Regions from separate parts of the Viridibacillus sp. FSL H8-0110 genome, predicted to be linked through region 2. Evidence: a T-box and tRNA genes for the amino acid it is inferred to sense, from the RefSeq annotation. Region 2 holds a T-box; the other holds one or more tRNA genes.
What was found. A T-box is a leader RNA that pairs with one kind of tRNA and senses whether it is charged. The one in region 2 lies ahead of metG (methionine--tRNA ligase), so its partner is inferred to be a tRNA-Met.
Positions count from the first base shown of each region.

Region 1: it has a tRNA-Met gene. The T-box ahead of metG (methionine--tRNA ligase) is inferred to sense a tRNA for this amino acid. The anticodon was not compared.

Region 1 covers NZ_JBBOPJ010000001.1:78,612-94,037, reverse strand. Annotated here, with positions in the region: gene folP (dihydropteroate synthase) at 1-136, opposite strand, end outside; gene pabC (aminodeoxychorismate lyase) at 136-972, opposite strand; gene pabA (aminodeoxychorismate/anthranilate synthase component II) at 972-1,565, opposite strand; gene MHH98_RS00440 (anthranilate synthase component I family protein) at 1,562-2,941, opposite strand; gene cysK (cysteine synthase A) at 3,159-4,088, opposite strand; gene hslO (Hsp33 family molecular chaperone HslO) at 4,453-5,334, opposite strand; gene MHH98_RS00425 (type III pantothenate kinase) at 5,353-6,117, opposite strand; gene ftsH (ATP-dependent zinc metalloprotease FtsH) at 6,238-8,259, opposite strand; gene hpt (hypoxanthine phosphoribosyltransferase) at 8,389-8,931, opposite strand; gene tilS (tRNA lysidine(34) synthetase TilS) at 8,961-10,373, opposite strand; gene MHH98_RS00405 (SpoIIE family protein phosphatase) at 10,390-12,804, opposite strand; tRNA gene MHH98_RS00400 (tRNA-Met) at 12,988-13,061, shown strand; tRNA gene MHH98_RS00395 (tRNA-Glu) at 13,100-13,171, shown strand; gene MHH98_RS00390 (S1 domain-containing RNA-binding protein) at 13,417-13,848, opposite strand; gene MHH98_RS00385 (FtsB family cell division protein) at 13,974-14,396, opposite strand; gene yabQ (spore cortex biosynthesis protein YabQ) at 14,475-14,939, opposite strand; gene yabP (sporulation protein YabP) at 14,936-15,235, opposite strand.
Region 2 covers NZ_JBBOPJ010000001.1:1,508,587-1,524,012, reverse strand. Annotated here, with positions in the region: gene MHH98_RS07485 (dynamin family protein) at 1-849, opposite strand, end outside; gene MHH98_RS07480 (ABC transporter ATP-binding protein) at 1,122-2,873, opposite strand; gene MHH98_RS07475 (ABC transporter ATP-binding protein) at 2,935-4,677, opposite strand; T-box leader at 4,812-5,065, shown strand; gene metG (methionine--tRNA ligase) at 5,118-6,761, shown strand; gene MHH98_RS07465 (endonuclease Q family protein) at 6,823-7,995, opposite strand; gene cspC (cold shock protein CspC) at 8,290-8,490, opposite strand; gene MHH98_RS07455 (Vga family ABC-F type ribosomal protection protein) at 9,091-10,647, opposite strand; gene MHH98_RS07450 (GNAT family N-acetyltransferase) at 10,952-12,175, opposite strand; gene MHH98_RS07445 (hypothetical protein) at 12,295-12,729, shown strand; gene MHH98_RS07440 (CPBP family intramembrane glutamic endopeptidase) at 12,785-13,510, opposite strand; gene MHH98_RS07435 (polysaccharide deacetylase family protein) at 13,740-14,795, opposite strand; gene MHH98_RS07430 (hypothetical protein) at 14,713-15,426, opposite strand, start outside.

The DNA.
Region 1 (15,426 bases), 1.4 Mb from region 2:
CTAAATCGTTATATTTTCCGCCATCTGAAAAAGAGTCTGGCGTTACATTTAATATACCCATCACAAACGTCTCTTTATGGAAGTCGAGTATATGCCCATCGATAGTTAGTGGTATTGCGTAATTGTCTAGGTTCATCAAGGTCTTCCTTTCGCATCATTTATGCTTTTAACATACTGCTCGTGTAGAGCTTTGTAAACCGGCCCGTTATTTCCTAGGAAATTTTTCCCTTGCAAAGAGCGGATTGGGATAAGTTCTTGGACGGACGTTGTTATAAAGCACTCGTCCGCTTGTTCTAGCTGCTCTCGAGTAAAGAACCCTTCTATAACCGTTATTTGTTGCATCACTTGCCCGCGCGTAATACCTGGTAAAATACCAGTTTCAATAGAAGGAGTATATACCTTACCATTCGTCACCCAAAAAATATTTGACGTTATACCTTCCGCTACAAAACCTTCTTCATTCACGAAAAACCCTTCCAAATCAGCTAAAGACGGTACTTCAAATCGAGCTAATACATTATTCGCATAGTGATGCGATTTATGGCGGATTGATTGCTCAGGCGTATTACGTTCTGTATTCAACCATACCGCGGATTTCTCTTGCCCTCTTACCATCCTAGGCAAAGATTTACGAAATACAATAACGGTTGGTTCAGTATAACTTGTTGGCTTTAATCCAATATCATGTGCACCTGCCGATACATTCAATCGAAAATAACCATCTTCTCCATCACAACGTTTATCCAACTCACGAATAACTGCTAACAATTCATCAAAGCTATAAGGCAATACGATATGATAATCATCTAATGCTCGTTGCAACCTTTTACAGTGATCTTCCCAGAGAAATACGTCTCCTTCATAGGTACGAAATGTTTCAAAGAAGCCTAATCCATACAAAAAGCCGTGATCAAATGGCGAAATTCTTAAATCCTCACTCTGTACATACTCTCCGTTCATCCAACACCACATTAATTACCACTTCCTTCAGTAACCTCACAATAGCACTCGATAAAGTTTTGCAATATCTTCTTACCTTCCTCTGTCATAATTGACTCCGGATGGTACTGAACACCTTCAACCGGATAATCCTTATGACGAATCCCCATAATTTCACCTTCTGCTGTCGACGAAGTAATTTCAAGGCACTCAGGTAAAGTCTCACGTTCAACAATTAGTGAATGATAACGCGTTGCTTGAAATGGATTTGGTAGCCCTCTATTTACACCTTTACTATCATGCTGTACAGGTGATGTTTTACCATGCATTAAACGTTCTGCACGAATAACTTTCCCACCAAATACTTGCGCAATTGCTTGATGCCCTAGACAGACACCAAAAATTGGAATGCTCCCTGCAAAATGAGCAATGATTTCTAGACTTCTACCGGCTTCATTCGGACTACAAGGCCCTGGTGAGATAACAATCATAGCAGGCGCAAGCTTTGCAATCTCCTGCACTGTTAGCTCATCATTTCTTTTCACAATAAGCTCTTGTCCAAATTCACCAAAATATTGCACGAGATTATAGGTAAATGAATCATAGTTATCAATCATTAAAATCATACGTTACACTCCTCCGCCATTGCCTTCGCTTGCCATAAAGCTTTTGCCTTGTTTAGAGATTCAATATATTCATTAGTAGGAATAGAATCAATCACAATACCCGCACCCGCTTGTATATACGCCATCTCTTCTTTAATAAAAGCTGTACGGATAACGATATTCAGTTCTAAATCACCGTTGTATCCTAGCCAACCTATCGACCCTGTGTATAACCCCCGACGAACTGTTTCAAGTTCCTCAATAATTTCCATCGTTCGAATTTTTGGTGCACCTGTAATTGTGCCGCCAGGGAAAAGCGCTCTTACTACATCTGCATTTGAACAATTTTCATCTACAATGCCCCTTACATTCGAAACAATGTGCATAACATGCGAATATCTCTCAATCACCATAAACTCATTCACTTCAACGGTTCCATATTTTGAGACACGACCTAAATCATTACGCTCTAGATCAACGAGCATAACATGTTCAGCGCGTTCCTTTTCATTATCAATTAATTCCTGTGCCAATCGTTCATCTTCAACGATATCTTTCCCTCTCGGACGAGTTCCTGCTATCGGCCGAGTTGAAAGCTCCTGCCCTTTTTTCTTCACAAGTAATTCAGGAGAACCTGAAACAACAGCAAACTCAGGGGATTGGATAAATGCCATATACGGAGAAGGATTAAACGAACGTAGCGCCTCATACATTTGCATAGGTTCTGCACCAAGCTCTTTTGCTTGTCTAACGGACAGATTCACTTGGAATACATCACCTTGCGCAATATAGTTTTGCACTTTACGGACAGCCTCTTCAAAAACATCAGCCGATAGAGACACTTGTAATTTTGTTACATCATGCACAACATCAGTAGCCGCACCCTCCGCAAATTTTTGTGATTTTAGCCCCTTCTCTCCTGCCAGTTGCCAATCGCGTTCACGTTTCGCAAGGTCAACATCGCTAGAAGAAAGCTTCATCAAATGAACTTGTTCCTCCGCTACATCATATACCGCCCATTCATCGAATAGATAAAAATACAAATCTGGTATCTGCAGATCATCCTCCGCTAGGTTTGGCAGGTTCTCAATTTTTCGTGCATAGTCGTATGAGATAAATCCTGCTGCACCACCTTGGAAATCAGGGAACTCCACATTAACAGGCAATTTATATTCATCTATTAAAGCTTCCAATAAATGTAGCGATTCTCCTACTCGTGTTTCCTCTTGTCCATCGCGCCAGGAAATCAGTAAGCCGTCATCAGTCGAACGTACTACAGCCATCGGGTTCCATCCTGCCACTGACTGCTGACCGCCGCGGCCACTTTCTAATAACAAATGATATTTTTCATCTTTTACAAGTTCCTTAAACGCATAAAAGAACGACTGCTTGTCCATCGAAAAAGATGGGTAGTTGATTAATGATAAGCTCAAGAAATCTTCCTCCAATTAATTAAATCTATATTTTAACTTAACAAATTTCACTTTATAAATTACACCAACATCTAACAGTATATGAAAATGAAAGTCAGAGAGCAAAGTTCTAGAGAAAATATAAACAAAAATAAAAAAACGGGGCACGAATATGCCCCGCTTAGAAGTTAATGAAGTTGAATTAGTCGTCAAAATGGTAAAGAGGCGTACTTAAGTATCGTTCTCCATTCGATGGAAGAATCGCTAAAACGTTTCTACCTTTACCAAGACGTTTGGCTGTTTCAATTGCCGCGAAAATAGCTGCACCAGATGAAATACCACCTAATACTCCTTCTTCTTTAGCAATTTTACGTGCTGTATCAAATGCAGCGTCATTTTCCACAGGGAAGATCGAAGTATAGATTTCAGTATTCAACACTTTCGGAACAAAACCTGCTCCGATCCCTTGTATTTTATGAGGTCCCGGTTGTGCCCCAGCTAAAACTTGAGAATCTTTTGGTTCTACTGCGATAATTTCAATTTCAGGATATTTTTCTTTTAATACTTCCCCTACACCTGTAATTGTACCGCCAGTACCAACTCCAGCAATAAACGCATCAAGATTTAAGCCATCAAATGCTTCAACTATTTCTGGACCAGTTGTTACACGGTGAACTTCAGCGTTTGAAGGGTTTTCAAATTGTTGAGGAACAAACCAACCATTTTGTTCAGAAAGCTCATTCGCCTTTGCAATTGCACCTTTCATCCCTTCAGCGCCAGGTGTTAAAACAAGATCCGCTCCGTAAGCACGTAGTAAATTGCGACGTTCCATACTCATTGTATCAGGCATTACTAACACTGCTTTATATCCCTTAGCAGCCGCTACCATTGCAAGACCAATACCAGTATTACCACTTGTCGGCTCAATTAATGTGCTTCCTTCTTTTAACTTACCAGCTTTTTCAGCAGCTTCAATCATCGCTAAAGCAATACGGTCTTTAACACTGCTGCCCGGGTTAAAGTATTCTAGTTTTACGTAAACATTACCGTCATTTGGTCCTGTTACATTATTCAATTTCACGATTGGCGTTTTACCAATTAAATCTGTTACTGAATTAACTAATCTACTCATCTTTTACTCACTCCTAATTCCTAGTAATTTTATAGGTTTTAAATTATCTTAATTTTACAACCTATTGGTTACGTTTGTCAAATGAAAAACTATTTACTCTACTAAAAATGCAAACTATATTCCTAAGCAACAAATCCCATCCAATAAACTCTAAAGATTATTCCTTGTAGACGTGTATATTCATTCCACTCATGTAAAATAAAAAAGACTACTCTACAATTAGTATGTGCAGAGTAGTCTAGATATCATTATTTTATAAGTCTTTGTCATGTATCAATATGTCTTCACAATATAAATATTTAGGCATTTAATTAAGATACAGACTAACTTAAATTACATTCTTCAGAATAGATTTACTATCATTTTAAGAATTAATTTCTGTTATGAATCCTTCTAATTCTTCTTTTGAGTATTGGTACTTTTCTTGACAGAAGTGACAATGAGCTTCTGCTTTTCCATCTTCTTCAATCATATCACGTATTTCTTTTTCACCTAAGCTAAGGATAGCTGCGCCAAAACGTTCTTTTGAACAGCTACATTCAAATTTCACTGGCATTGTATCTAGCATTTGAACATTATCTTCACCTAGTACAGCTTTTAAGATTTCTTCAGGAGTGAACCCTTTTTGAATCATTTTAGAAACCGGTTCGATTTTCGATAATTGATTTTCAATTTGAGTAATCGTTTCATCATCTACACCAGGTAGCAGTTGTATGATAAATCCACCAGCCGCCAGGATAGAATCATCTGTATTTACCAACACACCAAGACCTACTGATGAAGGTACCTGTTCAGATGTAGCAAAATAATATGTGAAATCTTCTGCAATTTCCCCAGAAACAATCGGCACTTGTCCAGAGAAGAAGTCACGTAAACCTAAGTCTTTCACAACTGTTAATGCACCCTCAGTACCAACAGCTCGGCGTACATCTAGTTTTCCTTGAGGATTCAAATCAAATTCTACATGCGGATTTGTAACATAACCACGAACTTCACCTTGTGCATTCGCGTCTACGATCATCGAACCAATTGGTCCATTACCTTCAACTTTAACAGTGATTTTATCTTCACCTTTTAACATAGCACCCATCATCACTGATGCAGTCATTGTACGACCAAGTGCCGCAGAAGTTGTTGGCCAAGTATCATGACGACGTTGTGCTTCCCCAACCGTTTCAGTTGTACTCACAGCAAATGCACGCACACTATTATTAAACCCTAACGCTCTTACTAAATAATCTCCCACTCTTATATTCCTCTTTTCTTATTGATTTCTCTTATATATTATACGCAATCCCTTTAAAGTTAAAAATGGATCAACAATATCGATAATTGTTGATTCTTTCGCAATTAATGAAGCAACTCCACCCGTTGCAATTACAAGTGGTTCCTTCTTATTCTGCACCTTCATTCGACTAACGATACCTTCTACTTGTCCAACATAACCGTAAACGATACCGGATTGCATAGCAGATACCGTATTCTTTCCAATAACATTACCAGGTCGCATAATTTCAACACGCGGCAATTTAGAAGCACGTGCAAATAACGCTTCTGTTGAAATATTAATCCCTGGCGCAATTGCCCCACCCATATAGTCACCTTTATCATTCAAATAACAATAAGTTGTTGCCGTACCGAAATCTACAATAATCAGTGGCGATTCATACTCATGAAGTGCAGCTACAGCATTCACGATACGATCAGCACCAACTTCCCTCGGATTTTCATATTTGATATTCAGACCTGTTTTCACACCAGGTCCAACAATCAATGGCTCTAGCGAAAAATACTTACGACACATTGCCTCTAGTGAAAACATTATCGGAGGCACTACTGAAGAAATAATAATACCATCTATATCAGCAAAAGATAAATCCACATGTGTGAACAATGATTTAACCTGCATTGCATATTCATCTTCTGTCTTATGCGGGTCAGTTTCCATACGCCAATGATGCATAAGTTTGTCATCGTTAAATATACCAAGTGAAATATTCGTATTCCCAGTATCCATTACTAAAATCATCAACCCAAGCCTCACTTACATACAGTTTTCTGAAAGAATCATAACATATTTTGGCCTAATAAAAGAAGCTGATTGCCTTATGCGAACACAAAGGTCAATCAGCTTCTAATTTAATAGTTATTATTTTTGTTCTTCTTGAATACCATCATTTGATGTTCCATCCTGCTTTTCAGTAGGTAGGTCACTTGATGTTGGATCAGCAGTTCCAAATACATCAAGCTTTTCTTCTTTAACTAAAGTTACATTTTTAGATTCATTACTTTCAAGTACTAGATCAGCCTTTTTACCATTACTTTGGTTATAAGGTCTATCTGGCAACGTTCCGTGGTCTTTTAGATGTTGAATCTGTTCTGCATCTAATGTTTCAACTTCAAGTAAAGTTGTAGCAATTAAATTTAGAAGATCACGATTTTCAGTAAGAATACGTTTTGTACGGTCATATTGCTCTTTTACCATGCTTTGCATCTCTTGATCAATTTCGTAAGCAATTTTATCTGAGTAATTTTGTTCAGAATTGATATCTCTACCTAAGAAGACATTGCCTCCTTGGCTTGAACCAAATTGCAATTGACCAAGTTTATCACTCATACCGTATTCGGTAACCATTGAGCGAATAATACTCGTTACGCGTTGGAAGTCATTATGAGCACCTGTTGAAACTTCACCAAAGACGATATCCTCAGCTACACGCCCACCAAGTAACCCTGCAACTTTATCAAGAAGCTCCGGTTTAGTCATGAAGTAACGATCCTCTTTTGGAAGCATTACTGCGTAACCGCCAGCTTGACCACGAGGGACAATTGTTACTTTATGAACTTTTTCAGCTTCATCTAATATTAATCCAACAACAACGTGACCTGCTTCATGGTATGCAACAATATTACGTTCTTTTTGTGAAATGACACGGCTCGTTTTAGCAACACCTGCAATTACACGGTCTGTTGCTTCATCGATATCTCCCATGTCAATTTTCTTCTTATTCGTACGAGCAGCTACAAGTGCAGCTTCGTTTAATAAGTTTTCTAAATCTGCGCCAGAGAATCCAGGTGTACGTTGAGCAATTGCTTTTAAGTCCACTGATTCATCTAAAGGTTTTTTACGAGCATGTACTTTAAGAACTGCTTCACGACCTTTTACATCTGGGCGTCCAACAGTAATTTGACGGTCAAAACGACCTGGACGTAATAATGCTGGGTCTAGGATGTCTGGGCGGTTCGTTGCAGCGACGATAATAATACCTTCGTTTTCACCGAAACCATCCATTTCAACAAGCAATTGGTTTAAAGTTTGTTCACGTTCATCATGACCGCCGCCTAATCCTGCGCCACGTTGGCGACCAACAGCATCAATTTCATCGATGAATATGATACAAGGTGCGTTTTTCTTCGCGTTTTCGAATAAATCACGAACACGTGAAGCACCCACACCAACAAACATTTCAACGAAGTCAGAACCACTAATAGAGAAGAATGGTACGCCAGCTTCACCGGCTACCGCACGCGCTAGTAAAGTTTTACCAGTACCAGGAGGCCCTACAAGTAGAATTCCTTTTGGAATACGCGCTCCAATATCATTGAATTTAGTAGGATCTTTTAAGAAGTCTACTACTTCTACAAGTTCTTGTTTTTCTTCGTCTGCACCAGCTACATCTGTAAAACGAACCTTTTTCTTTTGATCGTCATACAGCTTAGCCTTACTTTTACCAAAGCTCATTACACGATTACCGCCACCTTGTGCCTGATTCAATAAGAAGAAGAACAGGATAAAGATGATGATGAATGGAATAATTCCAGTAAAGAACTGAATCCATCCACTCGTTTCAGGAGCAGGTAAAAAGTTGATTTTCGAGTTGTTTTTTGCCGCAGCATCAATTTTATCCATTACTGCTTGGTTATCACGAGGTACATTTGTTACGAAAGATTCACCTTTTTTGTAACCCTCTAATTCACCTTTAACGACATAAACCAATTTGTCAGGCTGTAACTCCGCTCGGGTTACTTTGCCTTTATCTAGTGCTGTTATGAACTCGTGATACTGTATTTCTTTCGTCGGTTGGTTCGAGTTATTAAACGTACCAAAAATCCCGATGATCACGAGGAAAATTAATAAATATAATATGGTGTATCGAAATATTCGATTCATCCCCAGCCTCCTCACAAGGTAAACAGAAAAACTATAGTAAATCTTAACATATGAACATTAAGGCGTACAACGAAAAGCATTTCGAAAAAGAAGTTTCAATGTAAAATTGTCAAAATTTTAACATTGTTATTAAAATGAATAAACTTCTTTCTTTAGCACCCCAATGTATGGTAAGTTACGATATTTTTCTGCGTAATCTAATCCATATCCTACAACAAATGCATCTGGTACTTCAAAACCTACAAAGTCAGCTTTTAAGTCTACTTTGCGACCAGTTGGTTTGTCTAATAATGTAACGATTTTAATTGATTTTGCTTTGCGATATTTGAAAAGGTCTACTAAGTAGCTTAGCGTTAGACCACTATCAATAATATCTTCTACGATTAAAATGTCACGGCCTTCAACACTTGTGTTTAAGTCTTTAACGATTTTCACTTCACCAGAAGATACAGTAGCATTACCGTAACTAGTTACATCCATAAAATCTACTTCAACATAAGTGTCGATTCGTTTCATTAAATCCGCCATGAATGGCATCGCACCCTTTAGTACACCAATCATTAAAGGAAACTTCTCTTGATATTCCTCCGTTAAGGATTCCCCAATCTCACGAATTTTAACTTGTAAATCTTCCTCAGAAATTAATACTTTTTCGATGTCTTTTTGAAGCATCTTAGTTCCTCCTTGATTGTATATAGACACTACAAAGTTTGTTGATCTACGATGAAGAATGCATCATCAGTAGAGCGTTCGCAATAAGAAAAACAATTACCTATACGAAGACCAGGAAGTGCAATGACCTCATCTTCTTGCGTAACAATAACTGGCCATTCGTCTCTAAGTGCCATTGGTACCTTCTCGTCAATAAAAATACGAGATATGCGCTTATGTTGATTCAAGCCAAGTAAATTGATACGGTCTCCATTCATTCTCGTTCTGACATATAACGGCAATGGGACTTGCTCAATTTGAAAAAAATAAGTCTTTGCGGACGGGGTAGTATCAGATGGCCTTTCATCAGATAACTTTCCTATGTATACACGCAAATTGTTCGTCAAATTCGTCCATGTATTAAGCGTAACCATTAAAGGCAACTTTTCTACACTTGAAATTTGTTTTTTCTTGATAATTAGCTCATCATATTGACGAATTGCTACAACACCTTTTGGTAAATGCAAAGTTGCATTTCCAGCCGTCGATGAAGTCAGTTCGAGAATAGAATTCCACAGGGTATAACTTTGTACAATTGTTGTATCTTTATATAGATATTTTAATAGTAGTAGAATGATTCTTCTTTGTAAAGCGAGTGGCTTATTTTGGAATGCTTTTATGCAAATTCTCCATGAATCTTCATTTATTATTGCCACAACTTCATGAAAAGCTTCTTGCGCTAAACTTTGCAATAAATCTTCATCCGCTTGTGCCTTTTCGGTATACTGACGAAATGCATCAGCAACACGTGGATTTTCACCTGCAAGTAACGGTACAACATGATGGCGAATTCGATTACGTGTATAAGAATCTTTTTTATTACTAGAATCTTCTCGATAAGCCTGTTCGTTTCGTTGTAAATAAGTATGAATGTCATTCTTCGTCACAGATAAAAATGGACGTATTAGATGCCCGTTTGCAAATGGTCGCTCTCGTTTAATCCCAGTAATTCCGGAAGCACTCGAGCCTCGTGTAAGTGCCATTATGACACTTTCTACTTGATCATCTGCATGGTGCGCAACTACAAGATGCGTACTTGAACTTTCTATCATGATCTTCTCGAAATACCGATAACGCTCTCTTCGGCATATAGCCTGTAAATTCCCTTTCTCACGTTGTAAAATCTCAGGAATAGGTATATCAATAGCATAAACAGGAATGTCACGTTCTTGGCAAAAAGCTTCAACAAATTGACGGTCCCTTTCAGCATCTTCCCCACGCAACATATGATTCACATGAATCGCCGCAACAGTGACACCCAATCGGTCTTTCTCTTTATACAAAAAATGCAGAAGTGCCATTGAATCAGCACCTCCCGAACAAGCAACGAGAAGACGGTCACCTTCATTACATAAATGATAATACTTCATGTATTGATAAGCTTTTTGTTCGAGTTGTTCCATCTTCTCACCTCATTCACTATCTTACCATTCTTTGCTCAGAAATAGCCGCCGAAGATGGTTTAAATAAAGACCAATTTGAAATTTTATGTTCAATACGGATTGCGACGAGTGTACAATCATCATTTGGTACATCCTGACCTCGAAATGCACGTAAAACAGATGCACACATATCCTCAGCTGGGCAATTCTCCAGCTCCTGTAAATGACGAATTAGTTTACTTTCCTGCTCCTCCCAAGACTTATTTTCAAAGAACAGACCATCCGTACACATGAAAATTATATCCCCTGCTTTTAGTGATACTTGATCTGCTTCTACTGAAAATGATGTCATAAACCCTACTGGCTCACTCTTACTCTCTAATCGAATACACCTTTCCCCTCGTACTAAATAAGTTGCCATACTCCCTGCTTTCCAGGACCATAAAGTGCCGACTTGTAAATCCACAAGTGCAAAATCCATTGTCGCGTACATATCACTATCATTTTTCAAAGACATGACATAATGCAATGTATGCATGGCTGTTTCGGGTGCCATTTGATGGTGCATGCATTCACGCATTAATCGAATGAGACGTCTACTTTCCTGATGTGCCTTTTTACTATGTCCCATTCCGTCTGATAACATAACGGCCGTAAGCCCTTGATGAAGTGGGAAAACGGCGTGTGAATCACCAGAGTAAATCGTATTCTGCTTCGAAGACGTATATACATCATAAGACATATGGAATCGAACCGAAGATTGAAATGTCATCTGCAAATGTGGATACGGACTGTCCTTCATAGCAGTTCTCGCGATTTCAAACGGCTCATTAAACACACTTTGTAAAATTGGTAGCACTAAGCGCTCTGCTAATGTTTGATCTGTTTCCCACATGGCCTTTTTCTCTGGTAAACAGCAAACAATTTTCCGATTCCCTGTCTCATTTGATAAAATATCTACTTGAAAATGTTCAATTCCAGCAAGTTTTAGCTCTTCTGATAGCTCGTCCTCTTTATGCTGAAAAGACACTGCTTCCCCCGTCATATCATTCATCACCATATCGATATGCTGGCACATATCCCGCAATTGCAAAGCAATCATCTTACGACCGTGGTAAAACTGACCACTAAGTTGCTTTTTCGAAACCTTCTCCTCCAGTGCGGACAAAAACGGCGCGGACTTCACACATTTATAACGAATTTTTTCATCAAGTTGCAATCTTGTCGCTGCATTCGCAGTAGCACTTGCATCCAGCCATCTCTGCGTTAAATCTGGCATCTCACTTTTACTATTGCTCCAACATTTATCGTACTTAAAGCAAGATTGGCAAACTGCGAGCGGTTGCTCCTGCCTCTCTTCTGCTACAGTTTTGTTCACATTCCCAAAACGATCATGTACAAGCTCTTTCATAAAATCTACGAAGTGATGAAAATCTACAAGCTTCGTATTGAGCCTTTCCGTTAACCACTTCTGCCTTTCTAAAAGCACTTCATCCCTATTTGGATATAATTGATTTTGCCAATAAAGAACCCATTTCTGTGGGAAGATAAAAAATAGTAAGGTAGCAAATGCAATAGACATAAAGAATGTATAATCAAGTGGCAGTGTCGCATCATACAATGAAAAAAAGACACTCGCCATAATGCCCCCTGTGGCAATCCAAAACCTACCGGCATTTTTGCAAACCCCTGCAAATAAACCGGTTACCGCGTAAACTGCCATCATTCCACTAAAAGATAATTGAGATAGACTAAGTATCATACCTGTTAGCACTGCTACAGCTGTCGCTAATGTGACACCGCCAACTAATGCAGATACAAGTATAAGTAAATGCATAGCAATACGTGATACTGATAAGAAGCTAAGAACAACATCGTCCATAGCGGTTAATACCACAGCCCCTACGATCAGTGCTGCACCGAGTCGCTCAAAAGACCATCTGGCCGTCATTAACTGATGCATCGGTAAGAAAAGGATACCCAAAAAGAGTGTCATGAAGATTGCTAATGCACCTTCATATCCGATGTATAGCCATACAAGAATTGGAGGATGCCCATTGTACGAAATATATTGCCAAACTATTTGAACCGTCAAAATACTAAACCCTACTATTACAGGAAGTGGTAATCGTTTAAAAGGGGTTTTTAAAAGGAGTAATAAAAACAACAATTCCAATATATGAATGGTTGTTTGCCCGAAACCTAATGTAAGACTTCCGCACAATCCTCCTACCAATGTCCAACTCATCCACCTTGGATATCTAGTAAATGCAATTGCTGCAATCGGTAGGAAGAATGGTACCGTTGCTTCAAATAACACGGCTTGAGATAAGTAAAAGGAACAAAATAAAAACAAAACTGATAGCCATATTCGGTATTTTCTCTTAGCTACACTTGCCCATGTATTCTTAATTGCTTGATTTTGCGCTATTCCTTCATGCCACATCTTCATAAAACAACCTCCTCCTGAACATTGCCACCATTATAGATTGAATATTCCATAAACTTTGTCTTTTTGTGTTTTCATGAAAAAAAACTTTTCGACGAGAAATTGCTTTTTTTAAGAAAATAATTTCATAAAACAGCTTGACACTTACACACTTTATCTTGTATTATTTATTATGTTGTTTAAAACGGCGGCGTAGCTCAGCTGGCTAGAGCGTACGGTTCATACCCGTGAGGTCGGGGGTTCGATCCCCTCTGCCGCCATAATTTTTTTATCTGGGCCATCTGTGCCAATATTATTTGGCCCCTTGGTCAAGCGGTTAAGACACCGCCCTTTCACGGCGGTAACACGGGTTCGAATCCCGTAGGGGTCATCATAAAAAAGCAACTTTCTCATGATGAGAAAGTTGCTTTTTTATATGTCAAATTAAGTACGGTATATACATATACGTGGCAAATTGTCTACAGAGGTGTCGTTATAGGCGAATTTTAGTTTGTTTGTATTGCATTTAATAGTACAATTCGTCAGGTATAAACAATTAAAAAAGCAACCCACGACGTACTTGGATTGCTCAAAAATCTATTTCACACTTTTTCTACGATTAAAATAGCCAGCAAGTTACCCTCTTCTTGCGCCACGGCCACCACGTTTAGATTCTGTAGCGCGTTTTAGCGTTGCAAGACGATCTTCACTGTCTTTTAAGAATCGTGCCATTTTTTGTTCAAAATTCTCTTTTGGTTGATGACGGTTATCATTACGATCATTTGAACGATTATTATGACGTGGGCGTTGAGGCCGCTCTGGTCGTTCTGCTTGAGGCTTTGCTTTACGAATAGACAAACCAATTTTGCCATCCGCTTCGACATTCATTACTTTAACCTCAACCATTTCTCCAACTTTCAAATGTTCGTTGATGTCTTTTACATAATTGTCTGCAACCTCACTAATGTGCACCAGACCTGTTGAGCCATTTGGCAGCTCTACGAATGCTCCAAAATTTGTGATACCTGTTACCTTACCCTGTACCTTGCTGCCTACTTCAATTGACATAAAAAAAATGCTCCTCCTTAATAAATCAAGCGACTTTGTAAGCCATGTAATCAAATTATGAATCTTAAAACTCGGTTAGATTCTCACTTCTAATTATATCCAACAAAAAAAGAGTGTCAATAAGACTACTCTTTCGAATCCCCATTTTTCTCATCTTTTTCGGTATTTTCTGGAATTGAGAAAATAATTTCACCAGCTTCAGAAAGGAAAAGCTCTTTACGTGCTAATTTGGCGATATAATCATCGTCATTTAGCTTCGAAATTTGAATTTTCAATTCCTCTTGTTGGTCTTGGGTGTCTGAAAGTTTCTGGGTTAGCTCAATTTTTTGCTGTTCTTTTTTAGCGAGTGTCTTCTTTTGATTTATCAATGTAAATACTAGGGACCCCATAACGAGAACAAATGCGATTGTGAAAAGTGCCAGTCTTCGATAAAGACGTATTTTCATGGCTCGTTTTTTCTTTTCCTGCCGTTCCATGGACTCGATGTATTCTCGACGAATGGCAGCAACTGAATTTTCTCCACTAGCTTTTTTGTTACGATTATTCATCCTCGTTATCCCTCCCTAAATAATAATTCTTCTAGCTTCTTCATTGTTATTGTATGTGTATTCTCCATTATAACGAATTTACCTTGATTTTTTAAGCCTTAACTGTTTAGTTTTTTTAACCAATGGCGTAAATGGTAACAGCAGGAGCCTTACAACACGCATTATGGCGCGGATTATCCACCTTATGATCGAAACGAAAAAATTAAAAATTAACCACAATGGCCTAAGTAAAATAATGTATATTAGACGACCTCCAAAGCGAAATACCGATTGGAAGTATAACTGATAACAATAAAAACCTGCGAGCTGTGCTATTGGATCAACAATACGCCATTCACCAGCTCGCACATTAAATAGTAAATAAAAACTAGCTATACCGAGTATAAGCCAAGTTATCAGCTCTAACGCTATATAGCCTTTTCTTCTGAATGACCGCGGGGGTGCATAATATTTAATCGTACGTACTAGATCTATACATGCTGCTCCTACAATTCCACTAGCAATCATGACGAGAAGGCTGAGAAATTGCGCTGTTACGGTCATCCAAATATTTTATGAAGGAAGCTTTTAGACAAGCCGTTGTCTTCGTCATCATACTGTAGCGTCTTCACTGTTCCTTCAAGTGTCAATAAACCCTTGTCTACATCCAAATGGACAATACGTAATTCCTCACCTCTGATGAGTAAATGTCCTTGCGAAGTGTGCACTAAAAACTCTTCTTGATCAAAGCGCTCGATTGATTTCACCGAAGTGACATCCATTCGTTTGCGATTTCTGACCGTTAGCAAATGATCCCCTGTTGGAATTGTGTACGTTGCATTATCCGGCTGTAACGTCAATGATTCCCCTCCCTTGTCCTGTCTTTAAACTATATGCTGCGGACAAACCCTTTATGATAAAACTGCTAATTTCCATTCAGATATTTGTTTATAGATAGGTTTTTCAAAACGCTTTGCAGTCATTTTAGTACTATTTTAGCGTTACCTCTTCAACATTCACTCTTTAAATAGATAGAAGAAACAAGTATAAC
Region 2 (15,426 bases):
TTCCTCTAATAAGAATTCAAACTTACTTTGGTTCCACTTATCATCATCACCGGTTGCCACAGCTACCTCGGCATTTCTAACAGAGATCCCCATTATTTTACGGAAATAAGGCGATAGCAATTTATTTTGTTCAGCTATGAATTGTTCATAAGCTGTTTCATGAATATCAATTGCATTAATAATTGCTAATGGTTTTACATTACGTTCATGAAATTTTCCGAGTAGCTTCAATTCACCTTGTGTTGGTTTTGAATTACAGTTAAAAATCCAATACAAATCATCCGCGCGGTTTAATATCGATTCCTTTACATACACTGACTCATCACCACTCGGCTCTAGCGGTGTTGTATCGATAAATGTAACTTTCTTTAGTAGTTCATTATTAACATAGACTTCAATATAGTCCAAGTTTTCACGTAAGATTTCAGCACTAAAAGTGTCCGATGTTGTAAATAGTTCCACTTTATCAAGATCAAAACTAGCTACTTGTCCATCAAGAAAATAAGCCTTCACTTCTTCTGTTTGACCGTATCGAATAATGGTATTTATCGCTGTTGCTTTCGCCAATTTCGTTGATAGAACGGTTCTTTTAAGCAGTGCATTTACTAAACTTGTTTTCCCTGCGCCAGTCATGCCTATAAGTAAAATCATAGTCTGATTTTGAGCATCTTCAATAATTCGTGTCAGTACTTTATTTGTACCTTTAACATATGTATTTGTTGAAAGAATCATATTCAAACTTTTTAGCTTAGTAACGAATTGTTGTAAAAACTCATTAGGTTCATTTTTGTTCCAACGAATAAGCGGTGTATCTTCTAGATGATGTATTTTTCTTAGGTCCTTATCCATATTAACCAAACCCCATTTCTAATAGTTCTAATTATACAGTAAAACAATATTTTAATAATTAAAGAAAGTAAAACCAATGAAAAAATAGGGCAAAACATCGTCCACACACCGCTATAACCAAGACTATTGAACAAAGAAATAAAACCTATAATAGTATATATTTTATTTAAATATTATTTTCAGATATATTTTTACCAAAAAACTCAAATCTCTTTAAATGATATATCAAATGAATAAGATGATAGGTAATAATAACTATCACCTTTTTCAATTTAAGATGATATTGGTAGAATATCTAATTTCCTTTGTAATTCAGAATAAAATCCTTGTTGCTCTATGAGTTCTTTATGATTGCCACGCTCTATTATTTCTCCGTCTCTAATAACAAGTATTTTATCGGCATTTTCTATCGTTTTTAAACGGTGTGCTATGACAAAACTCGTTCGACCAGTCATTAAATGTTTTAGGCCTTTTTGAATCTGCACCTCCGTACGTGTATCTACACTAGAAGTGGCCTCATCAAGAATAAGAATATCCGCATCTTCTAAAATGGCTCTTGCAATTGCCAGCAGTTGGCGCTGTCCTTGACTTAAATTCACTCCACCTGACTTAATCTCCGTTTGATATTGATCTGGTAAATATTTTATAAACGAATGAGCATATGCCACCTTCGCAGCTTGAATGACTTCATCGTCTGATGCCTCAAGTCGACCATAGCGGATATTATCCATAATTGTTCCAGAAAACAAATACGTATCTTGCAATACAACGCCAACCTTTTCACGGACATTGGCTATTTTATAAGAACGAATATCTTCGTTATCTAGTAATATTTCACCTTGATCAATATCATAAAATCTTGTTAGTAAATTAATAATCGTTGTCTTCCCTGACCCTGTAGGACCCACAAGCGCAATTGTTTCACCTGCTTTTGCTTGAAATGAAATATTCTTTAAGACTGGTTTACCTGTATCATACGAAAAAGTAACATCGCGGAATGAAACATCCCCTTTAAGCTGTTCCTTTACAATTGCATTTTGTCCATCAGTTCGTTCTGGTTTTTCATCCATTATCTCAAACACACGCTCTGCTCCTGCAATGGCAGATTGAAAAGTATTCAACAAATTAGATAGCTGATTAATTGGTCGGAAAAATTGACGTGTATACGTTACAAATGCCGCAATGACGCCGATTGATGTATGACCACTTACCGCCATCAGTGCCCCTGTCCCAATCACTAACCCTAAACCAAGATTGTTCATAAAGTTATTAATGGGGCCAAGAAAGCCCGAAGTAATTTCAGCTTTCATAGCGGATGTTCTCAAACTTTCATTGACCTTTGCAAAATGTGTAGTCGTCATTTTTTCTTGACCAAACAGAGTAATTACTTCAGAGCCAGTTATAGTCTCTTCTATATACCCGTTTAATGCCCCTAAATCACGCTGTCTTTCAGAATAGTTCACACTACTCTTTTTAATAATTTGTTTCGATACAAATACAATTAGCGGAATAATGGTTAAAGTGACAATCGCTAACTGCCAGCTTAGTATGAACATTGCAATGCTCGTGCCAATCAACGTTAGTATTGATGAAACAATTTGAACGACACTTTGGCTCAACGCAACATTTAAGTTATCAATATCATTTGTTACACGACTCATTAAATCCCCTTGTGACCTTTTGTCAAAGAAACGTAGTGAAAGTGAATGCAACTTTTCAAATAGATCTAATCTTAACTTTTGAATCGTTTTTAACGCTGCATTGATCATGACATATGTTTGAAGCCAAGTGAAAATTGACGTTAATACATATACACCCGCCAAAATAAATAACATTTTGGTCGTGCCACTTAAATCTTTTGTAATAATATAATCATCTACGATTACACCAATTAGAAGCGGTCCCGCTAAACTTAAAACCGTTGTTAATATAACGAGGAAAATGGCTCCTATGAGTTGCAATCTTTGCTGTTTTACATAATCCCAAATTCGCTTTAACGTTTGTTTTTGGTTTTTCGGTTTCACAACTGGCCCACGAAAATGTGGTCCACGTTCTAATCCATTACGGGGTTGATTAGTCTGTTCTTTATTCACTTAATACCCCTCCTTTTTCCACTTGGGTATCATAGATTTCTTGATAGACTTTATTATTTTCAAGCAATTCTTCATGAGTTCCCATACCAACAATTGCTCCGTCTTCCATTACTAAAATTTTATTGGCATTGATAATGGAGGATATTTTGGAAGCCACGATAAAGGTTGTCGTGTTTTGATAATCTGTTGCAATTGCCTGTTGTATATTTTTTTCTGAAATACTATCTACTGCAGAAGTAGTATCATCTAGGATAAGGATGGATGGCTTTCTGATAAAAGCTCTTGCTAAAGCTAGACGCTGTCTTTGTCCACCTGATAAGTTTGTTGCACCTTGTGTTAAATTGTGCTGTAAATCATCTTTTAATTTCTCAACAAATTCCGTAGCACTAGCAGCATCAAGTGCTTTATACATATCTTTTTCTAAACTTTTTTGATTTCCATATTGTAAATTTTCTTTTATTGACCCCGAAAACAGCGTTGCCTTTTGTGGTGTAAATCCGATGTTTTCTCTAAGCATTTCTAAATCATAATGCTTAAGCGGTATATCATCTATGAAGATTTGTCCTTGATCCACATCAAAAAGTCTAGGAATCATTTTAACAAGCGTTGACTTCCCGCTGCCCGTTGTTCCAATAATGCCTATGAAATCTCCTGGATGCGCAGTAAATGAAATGTTTTTCAACACTTGCTCGCCATTTTTACTATAGCTAAAGCTGACATTTCGAAAAGTAACAGCACCTCTTACTTCTTCTAGTTGGATAGGTTTTTCTGTATTTTGAATGTCAATTGATGTTGCAAGTATTTTATGCACTCGATTTGCAGAGGGAAAAGCGCGGGCAATTTGCATTAACACCATACTACTAGAAATTAGACCATTCATAATAATCGTTAAATAATTTATAAATGCTAAAATAACACCTACTTGCAGCGTGCCATTATCCACCTTAATTGCTCCAAACCAAAGTGCAGCAATAATCCCCATATTAATGACAAACATTGTTAAAGGCATCAAAACCGCTACGACTTGGTCCGCAGTAATTGTTCGTTTTGTTAATTGATCATTAACATCCGTAAACTGTTCAATTTGATGGCGTTTTCGATTAAATGCTTTAATCACGCGAATTCCAGCTAAATTTTCCTGCAATTTTGTATTCACTGCATCTATCGCTAGCTGTACTTTACCAAACATAGTACCTGATAATTTCGTGAAAAAGTAGATACAGATGATCAAGACTGGAACTACTATGAGTAGTACTGGAAATAGCTGTCTAGCAGTCATAAATACTATGACAATACTCCCGACAAATAATAAAGGACCACGTACAAAAATTTTCAAAGTCATCATTAACGCACGTTGTAAAGCCTCTACATCGCTCGTCATTATTGTAATGAGCTTACCGGTTCCAAACTCGTCTCTATTACTACTCGAAAAATAAGAAATTGTATCAAATAAATCCTTCCGAATATCCGTTGCAAAATGGACAGCCGTCTTAGCACTAAAGATGGAACACCCTACTCCACCAATAAGTCCGACTAATGCACTGACAATCATTAGAATGCCCATTTTCACTACATATGTATGATCCTGATTAGCAATACCTGTATCAATAATATGTTGCATAATAGTTGGTTGGATTAAGTCCATCGTTACTTCGACTACCATCAATAACGGCCCTAAAATGGCCAACCATTTATACGGTTTTAAAAACTGTAGAATTCTTTTAACAGCTTGCATCGTCTTCCTCCAATTTTGTAAATTAGATAATTATAACATAGTATTTAATGCAAACTCATTCAACCGCTGATTTTTTATTCGAAATATACTTGCTTTTCCATTAATAGTGTTTTATACTTCTTTTCAACATATAGAAACACGCGTTGATGAGGAAAAGTAAAATAACTTAAGTTGTCAAGAGAGCTTCTGTCGGTGGAAATGAAGTGAACTTAACTATTTAAAAATGACCTCTGAGCTTCGTACCGAACGATTTTTTTAGTAGGCTACGACGAGAAAGGCACTCGTTATAACAGCAACAGTATCCCTAATTGGCGTACTGATGAAGGCAAATGGTGTAAGCTATTTGCAAACGAAGGTGGTAACACGGGTATATAATCTCGTCCTGATCAATTTAATTTGATTGGGGCGAGTTTTTTTATTTTAGGAGGGATTTTTTTAAAATGAGTATTGTTATTGGCGGAGCTTGGCCTTATGCAAACGGATCATTACATTTGGGACATATTGCTGCATTATTACCAGGAGATATTTCAGCTAGATATTATCGATTAAAGAAAGAGAGCGTTCTTTATGTATCAGGTAGCGACTGTAACGGTACGCCTATTTCTATCAGAGCAAATCAAGAAGGTGTTACTGTAAAGGAAATTGCAGATCGATATCATGAAGAATTTACAGCCTGTTTTAAAAAGCTGGGTTTTACTTACGATTTATATACGCGTACAGATGCTGAACACCACCATCAAAGCGTTAAGAATATCTTCTTGAAGCTACTAGATAATGGCTTTTTATATAAAAAAACAATTGAACAAACGTATTGTGAACATGACAAACAGTTTTTGCCGGACCGTTTTGTCGAAGGAATCTGTCCAGTATGCGGTAGCAAGGCACGAGGGGATCAATGTGATTATTGCTCAACAATATTAGATCCACTGGATTTAATTGATCGAAGATGTAAAATTTGTGGCAATCAACCCATCGTGAAAGAAACGGAGCATTTTTACTTTGCATTCAGTAAGATGCAAAATTCTTTAGAACAATATGTGCAAAATGCAAAGGAACAAAAAGCATGGCGCCAAAATGCAATCGACTTATCCGAACGATACTTAGCAGAGGGCGTACCCGATAGAGCCGTTACGAGAGATTTACCAAACGGAATTGATGTACCAATAGACGGTTTTGACGGAAAGAAAATATATGTTTGGATTGAAGCTGTATCAGGGTATTACACCGCTACTTTAGAATGGGCAAAACAACATCAGAAAAACGTTCAAGATTTCTGGAGTAACGACACAATTTCTTATTACATTCACGGGAAAGATAATATCCCTTTTCATACAATCATTTGGCCAGCTATTTTAATGGGATTAAATAGCCCTGCCCTCCCTACACATATTGTTTCAAATGAATACTTAACACTTGAGAAACGGAAACTCTCTACTAGTTTAAACTGGGCAGTATGGGTACCCTATATTATTGAAAAATACGATGTAGATACAATTCGATATTTCTTGACGATCAATGCACCAGAAAATCGCGACACAGATTTTTCTTGGCGCGAATTTATTTATAGTCATAATAGCGAGCTTCTAGGTGCATACGGAAATTTCGTTAACAGGACATTAAAATTTATCGAAAAATCATTCAATAAACAAATTCCTAAAGGCATACTGAATGCTTCAATTAAACTTCAAACGCAAAAACTCTATGATGAAGTAGCTATCGCGATTGAACAAGGGCATTTCAAAGCACCACTTGAAGAAATTTTCTCTTACATCCGATCGGCTAATAAATACTTTGACGAACAACAACCCTGGTTACAAGTAAAAGATGATGAAGTTGGTTGTGCAAATACACTTGCTACATGCATCTACATCATTGCGAATTTATCACAATTACTAGAACCCTTTATTCCGTTCTCAACAAAGAAAATACGCGACATGCTTGGAATTACTGATATCTCATGGCATGAATTAGTAGAATTACCGACATTCATTCAATATGTAGAGCCCTTGTTTGAGCGTTTGGACATTGCACTAATTGATGAAGAATATCAATATCTCATCAGTCAAAGTAACATTAATAAATAAACAAAAAAGCTTTCTGCAAATGACTGATCCATTCGCCGAAAGCTTTTCACACTGAAAACTATTAAGACTCTTCTTTTTGTACCTTGCCATACTTACCTCCACCACCAACTTCTATTAATAACTCACCTTTTCGGGATTGATCAATATAACGAACTAATTTTTCTGGTACTACTGCCGTTAACTCTTGATAAGTTGCTTTATGCAAAATATTCATTTCTGTCCCAACTGCAAGAAGTAAACGATCTAGTGATTTTGGTCCGAGTCCTGGTATGAAATCTAGTGGAATTTGATGAATATATGGCGGTCTAGGTCGCTTACTCTCTTCACTTTCAGATAGCTCCTTAACTCTAGTGGCAACACCTTTAATGATATTATGTTTGTGACATACAGGGCATTCAGATAAACCCTCATCTACTTTTGCAGAACAGCCACCACAAACCGTTTGATGGTATTTTCCAAGCAAAGGGTTTAAACCATAATTAGCGACAATAGCTCGCCCGTCTTTTTCTTGAAGGGCTTTTTGTAATTCAGTAAAGCTTGCATGATCAAGTCTCATTTTTTGATATTCTCTTGCAATTTTACCGACAGAATGGGCATCTGAATTCGTTAAAAAGGTATATTGCTCTAACTCTTTTATACCTCTCACCATATACGTATCTGAGCTTAAACCAAGCTCAATTCCGTCTATCATAGATGGATCAAACACCTCACTTAAACTAAATAATACACCTTTACCGTATAGGCTTTTAAAAGGAGTAAACACATGAGCAGGAATAAATAAACCTCCAAGTGAACGCACTTTCTTTTGAAGTGTAATACCATCACAATAAACACGTTGAGAACTTAAATTGATATTCTTCACATAGCCACTCATCCACATCGAAAAAATTTTCATGATTTCAATAGTTGGAAAATAAGCAAGGACATGAATTGGTCCGTGGCAGTGCTCATCGTATATTTCAATTTCTGAACCAAGTATCAAGGTAGAGTTTCCGAACAATAACCCTCCATCAGCAATTTCCACCATCTCTCCATCTTGTATCATCTCTTCAATTTCTTCAATGACCTCTGGCGAATGACAATCTATAATACCTATTAGATCAATACCCTTTCGTTCACTCGCCGCTTCTAAAATACGTCTTAAAGTTAACCTTTTGCTTCCTGTAATTTTTACAGGTCTACCACTTTTGGTACGACCAATATGAATATGTAAATCTGCGTAAAATTCCTTCACTTTTTTTCAACACCTTCATAATTAAGTTTTCTTCAATTTGAAGTTGAAATAGTTCAATTGCAGAAGTTAAAGAATATGAAGCTTCACTATATTGCGCTAATCATATGTTTCACTTTTCCCCACAGTATTATACGTAAACGTGTTGAAGCAATTTGACATACTCTCATCATCGCAATATGAGTTTATGTGCTATCTAGTAAATGCACCATTGTTCGCCACACTATGGAAAATAAAAAAGACAATAAAAAAACCGACTCTCAAAAGAGAATCGGTTTTTTCTACAGCTAGTTCAAATTAAGCTTTTTGAACGTTAGCAGCTTGAGCGCCACGTGCGCCTTGCTCAACGTCAAAAGTAACTTTTTGACCTTCGTCTAAAGATTTGAATCCTTCACTTTGGATTGCTGAGAAGTGTACGAATACGTCATCTCCGTTTTCGCGTTCGATAAATCCAAATCCTTTTTCTGCGTTAAACCATTTTACTGTACCTTGTTCCATTATTGTTGCCTCCTAGTGTGATATCCACACATTGTATTACTATCCTTGTCCAAAGTGATGGTCCAGACGACAAGTCAAACTTATACTGCCCTTTGCACCGAACAAAAATAACTAACTTCATAATACCATGCATTTCCGAGATATGCAAGTGTTGTAACGAATAAAAAACAAAAGAACTGAATTCCACAATACATTTTTCCTCTCAAATAGCTCACAAACATTGTCAAATAGGGCTTTTCATTCAATTTCAATATTTTAAATTATTTTGAAAATATATTAAATAATGACTATTTTATAAATTATTTCCTAATATTTAAATTTGTTCAAAATGACGATCTTGCCCTTCTATTTTATGACGCCTAATTTGAAAACTTCTTGGAATATTTTTAAATCATCTTAAGTTCTTTCAATATTAGTATGTCCAGTTTTTATTTATTTAACCTCTTTTAACAATTTTTCTATATTCATAATGCGCTCATTCATCTCTGTTAGCATTTTTTGTTGAACTTATAGATTTTCAAGTTCCAAAATCAACCTTAAATAGAAAGTATAAATAAAACCTCAAAAAAGAAGTCTTTCACCCTTTTTGAGGTTTTACTATTATAATTTACGTTTTTCTTCTATTAATCGTTGAAATTCACTTTCAAGTTCCTTTGTAGGTTCTATACTAAGTCGTCCTAACACTTCAGATATCTTTAAATTTAAAATTAATAACTCATTTTCCTTGTTATCAGGTGCTTTCTTTTTCTTTGTTTGCACTCTTTCTTTTAACGTTCCTTCAAATAATTGAAGTTTTCCCTTTTCAATTTTTAACTGCCGAGTAGCAATATTTTCTACAAAACGTCGATCATGAGATACGAAGATGATTGTTCCTTCGTATTCTTTTAGGAGCGATTCAAATGCTTCGACTGCATCTATATCAAGAAAATTCGTCGGTTCATCTAATATCAACGTATTTACATCGCTAACGAAAATTTTAGCAAGCGCTACTTTCACACGCTCACCGCCACTGAGTACTCCGACTTTTTTATATACATCATCTCGATAAAAATGGAGTCTTGCAAGTACGGTTCTAATAAATGTCTCATCTTGTATCGATAGTTCTCTAACATTTTCTAAAATAGTTTTTTCAACATTTAACACGTTCAAGTTTTGACTAAAATAACCGACTTTCACTGCTGGTGAAATGGTAATACCTTTTTCATATTCAACGATCTTTTTTAGCAAAGTCGTTTTTCCACTACCGTTATTCCCAGTAATAGCGATTTTATCTCCTCCGCGTATTTGAAAACTGCTTTTTTGCCAAAGAAAACGCTCTCCTACACGACCTTCAACATCTTCTATGCGTATAATAATTTTGCCTTTCACTGTTTCAGCGTTTGGTAAATCCATTTTAATCGCTACTGGATTTTTTACTTTCTCCACTTTTTCTAATTGCTCTAATCTCGTTTCAATTGCTTTCGCTGTTTTTTGTAATTTCTTTTGTTTTTTTGCAAAATAAGGTTTTGTTTTGGATGCTTCCAATTTACTCACTGATTTCGGTACTTTTGCTGCTCTCGCTGCTTTCTTTTCTTTCAAAACTAAGGCTTCCTCTAACTGATTTTTCCTAGTTGTATATTTTTCGTAGGATGCTTCTTGCTGTTTTTTTTCAATTTTCTTTTGCTCAGTATAGTCGGAATAATTCCCTCTATATTCTTTTAATCCGCCGTCTTCGAGCTCCCAAATTTTCGTACATACTGCATCTAGAAATGCACGGTCATGGGATACGATTAGTAACGCGCCACCTCTTTTTAATAATTCTCCTTCAAGCCATTCCACATGATGCGTGTCTAAATGAGTTGTCGGTTCATCAGTTATTAATAGACGGGCACTCTTTGCTAATGCACCTTGTATATACGCCTTTGTGACTTCCCCACCACTCTTGTAGGATGTCGATTCCTTTAACTGCGGTACAAGTTCTAGCGGACTGTAAGTTTTCACATGTCCACTCTCTGGTTCTTTCAATGCCGCTAAAACTTCAAGCAATGTCGTTTTTCCAGAGCCATTTTTCCCGATTAAACCAATGCGGTCATGGTCATTGATTTGCAACTTCTCTATATTAAAAACTTCTCTATTTCTAATTGAATACTGCAGTCCATTTGCTTCTAATAACATCATAAAAAATCTCTCCCCTCATGTATCGGGGCAAAAAAATGCCCCCTATCTACAATCAGAATAGGAGGCATGGGTGCACAGCAAAAAGAGACGTCTCTTTTTTGTCCAACACATGAATGACAATCCTATTCTGAAAACACTGGAATGAAGGCATCTTGAAAAAACAGAGTATTTCATCTGATTTAAAATACGATTCATTCTTAGCTTTCGAAAAAATAGGATTAGTACTTCATGTAATTGGGTCACCCTTTCGTTTTTAGTTATATTTAATATACAGAATTCCGCTCATATTGTCTATTCTAATTCACTAGAAATAATCGATAAAACTTGGTACCTCATTTGGCAAGATCGCTTCAAGTAAAGCAACAGATGCAGTATCACCTTTTAACCTTTCTATACTATGCAAATACGTTGGACGCTTATATCCTAGGAACATTGTGACAAACGTTTGAATCGTCATTTGTACAGTATTTGACTCAATTTCATTACTTACCTTTTCAACTGTTACTTCTCCTGATTGAACAGTAATTTCAAAGGTTCCATGATTCCATTCTAGGAGAGTGTCCGTTAAAGCTAACCGAATGTGGAAGTTCGTTCTTGCAAAAGGGAACCGCTCAAGAAACTTTTGGACATCAATAATTCTTGCCATGAAGTACGGGGAAACATTTTGTTTGATTTCACTATCCTCCATTAAGAAAGCTATCGCATCATTGCCAGAAGTTTTACCATACACATGGTAAATCATCGAACGATGGGCATGTACAAAGTTCCATAATGCTTTACGAGCAACTTCCTTCAAATATACAAGCTCATCAATATAAAAATCCTCTTCCATAATGCGGTAGAACATATAGCCAAGCGCTAAACCGTCATCATCATAATACACGGCAGCTTGCAATTTCGTATCGCTACCTTCAAATTTCTCTTCCCAATACGATTCTTGGAATTTCTCATTCCAAGCTATTGCATTTCGTTTCATCGCACCATGCGTATTATGAGCATACCTGTTGTATACATCACGAAGATCTGAAAAGTCATCCTTCATACGTCTTACTTGTCCGGGAATATTTCTATAAAAGGGTAGTTGTGTATCTTTCACTTGATACTCTAGGATGTCGCTCATAATTTCAAATCCCTTTTTGCGATAATAAGGAATTGAATACGGGAATAGATAGGCTATATAGCGCCCTTCTTGACGCATCCTTTTCATACTCTCAACCATAAGTGTATGCATCAAACCATGGCTTGAATATTCAGGATAAGTACCCACCGCTGTCATGCCACTCATATCATAAATGGTCCCATGAATATTCACTTGAAACGGTAAATTTAATATTTGGGCGACAAGTTGCTCTCGATCAAACCAACCAAGAGCTAATCCCTCATCGAACTGTTTACTTTTGGCATTTACGAATAATCGATCCTTATTAATAGATAAGGAAATTTGAAACACATAGTTTAATAATTCAATCGACTGACCAATTTCAGATTGTGGAATTTCCCGCATTACTAATTCTTTGGATCTTCCCATTTTAAAGCCCCTTTTCTCTTTTATTCTTATTTAAAATATAACCAAGTTTTCTTCATTTTGCTCTAATTTTCATATTATATTATGTTAAACTACGAAAAACCCTTGGAGGAGGAATTTTTTTGACATTAAAACAGATTATTGCTCTCTTGATTTTCATTTGTTTTATGACCTTACCTAATCATTCCTCTGCTACTGATTGGGTGTATTCACTCGTTACTTGGGATGGCTACGTTTATGAAGTAATTGATGAACTTGTCACTGAAATAGACAAAGAAATTGGTCAAGTTACAAGTTATTCAGATATGGAGCAACTTGGCGGAAACTTTTCGAATACTTATAAAAATGGAACTAAGTACTTCTCTATTAAAGGTATTAGTACGGAGCAAGCAATTGCTGTCCAAATAAAGGATGACCAGTTCTTGAAGGCAGTTATGAAGCATGAGCAGCAGTCCACTGCAATCAACACGTTAGCGAACAAGCTATTTTCCCCAATCTCAGCTGTCATTATTTTTTTGATATTGATGACCATCGTTATTATAAATCGCTTCAAATAAAAAGCCAAGAGCTACAAATTGTAGTCTTGGCTTTTTAGTTATTTGGATAAATATCCTAAAGAGAATGAAGACTATGTTTTTCCTTGTTCTTTACTCGTTTCCACAGGAAAATTGAATATACTAATAATACGAAAAAGATGATATATGCTGATGTGATCGAGCTTTCGATATTTCCCATAAAGTTGAAAAAGTTATTCAAGCCGTGGAACAATATCGTAATGATAATCGACTGCCCATCCATTACAAGCAATGCTAGCACTAATCCTACAACAAGTGCATATAAAATTTGAATAATCGTATCTTCAACTGATTGTCCACCTATTAACTGCAATGAGTGTGTCACTCCGAACAGTATGCTCGAAATCCAAACAGCTGTAAAAGTACCCTTTGCAGATATTATTCGCAGCATCATTCCTCTAAAGACCGTTTCCTCGATAAAAGCGACGATTAGTAACTGCATGATAAACATAGCAAATAAGTTAGGTACAGATACAAAATTTAAGCCGTTGGTGCTAAATAGAATGATACATAATACGAGAATAAGTGGTGCGTATAGCAACAGACTTTCTTTATTAAGATGAACCTTCACAAAGAAGTATTGACGCCATTTCTTTTTGAAAGCAATATATAGGAAGAGAATGATTGCTAATGGAACCAGCATAACAAATTGTAAATATGGACTAGTAGGTTCTTTAATTGTTACAAAGGCGCCATTTACCGTATAGAAGAATATTAAAAGCAATTCCAAACCAACAATTTTAAAGACAATTTTTTTATACATATCGCTATCTCCCTTCTCGGCTAAATTTCCTAAATCCTTTTATTTTATGAAAATAGATTATCAGAGTATGCGTTAATAGCTACATTTCAACTTACTAGATTTAAAGTTATTCTACATATTTTCACCGAAGTATCATTACTTAAATATAAAAAATGAGGTTATGCATAAGGTAAAGTTGACTATAAATAAAACAAAGTCCGATGAGAAACTACCTGTTCTCTCCGGACTTTTAATTTGTCTTATTCAAATTGATCAAACCAACCACATCTCTCATATGCATGCTTTGAAATTTATATTTTCCCTTTAAATATTCTACATGCTGTAATATTTCCTCAAGAAACTGAAGATTTTTTTCCGTGTTCTTGCCGAAATTATGTGGATGCCACCATAAATGATAATACTCATTATTTTTAGCAGCTTCCGTTAAGCTGTGTTTAATGCGTTGTAAACGAAGTCTCTCTAATATTCTCAATTTACTGCTATATGGTCTTAAAAACCGGCTAGATGGTACATTGATAATCGGGTGAGTGCTTACTTTCTCTAACTTGTAGCTATTATGACCTGTAATATTTATATAATGATCAGCTAATCGGAGCATTCGCTTTATAGTGGTATTCATTTCTTTAATGTACGGGCCGTAAATCCAGCTATTTTCATTTCCTCGATAAGCAGTTATGCCATATTCATCACATAGCTGTAAATAATCTAAATTAACTTGATTTCTCGGAAATACTAACGATGTAACTCCTTCATTCAATTCAACCATTGCCTGCAAATCCTTTTCAAAATGTTCGATTCGCTGCCCCTTTTCAAGACAATAATAATGACTGAAAGTATGCGTTCCAATCTCTTGGTTTGGAATTTTTTTAATCATATTAATTAGTGAATCTCCATAATGATATAAATCCTCTTGTTCATTTGCACCTACATTCGAAAGGTTATATTTAGCTGATAAAGTTTCATTTTCATATGGAATTTCTATACTTTCCAAGAAACTTAAGAGTTCCTGTTTATCTTTACAATAAAGCATTCCAACAATAGCCCAAGTAGCATGAATATCATACTTCTGAAATAACTGAAGAATTTTAGGTATTGCTAATCGTGCACCTAAAATATTTTCCCCGTAATTTTCAATAGTAAAAACATCATGTACTCCCCAATTCAGCTCAAAATCTAATGAAATTATAAGTGCCCCCAGCTCTTCATCCTTTCTTGATTTTTTTTGCACGTAACCAAAGTATGAATTGACCGATTTTTGAATTTGCTTCATAGCCAGAATAAACATGAGCTATTTCTCCACCGAATTCCATTTTGAAACTACGAATATTTGGATTCTTTGTAAGTCCACCCATATCAAAAATTGTGTGGTTTCTTGATTTAAAATATAATATATTTCTCCAAATCAAATATCTATTTGCTTCACTTAATAATCTTTTTTCTTCAGTTTTTTCTTTCATCCGAAAATGAGAGGCAGAATATAAACAAAAAGCTATATTATCATCCGAAATATATACTCGATAACAAAGCACTTCATTTGCTTCATTCAAAACTTTCGTGATTACAAGTGCATTCTTGTCTTTTAGCTTATTCATCGTATTTACATGAAAGGAATTACATGAGTATGTGTTTACAAATGCTGAAAAAAGATTATAAAACTTCTGAAATGCTTTAATATCCATTATTGACGGTTCTTCTAGCACTTCTATTTGAAAATGGTAACCCTCTGCTTTTTTTATCTGCTTTCTATTTGTTCGATGCAAGTTCTCAAATAATTCTTGTTCACTTTTAGTTAAATCGATATAAAGTGTTTCAAACTGCTGTAGTTGCTTTTTAGGGACTAAAGAATGTGTAAACCCTTCTATATCTGTTAACTTTCCAGTTGAAACGATCTCATTCAAAAAATAATAACTGTGCAT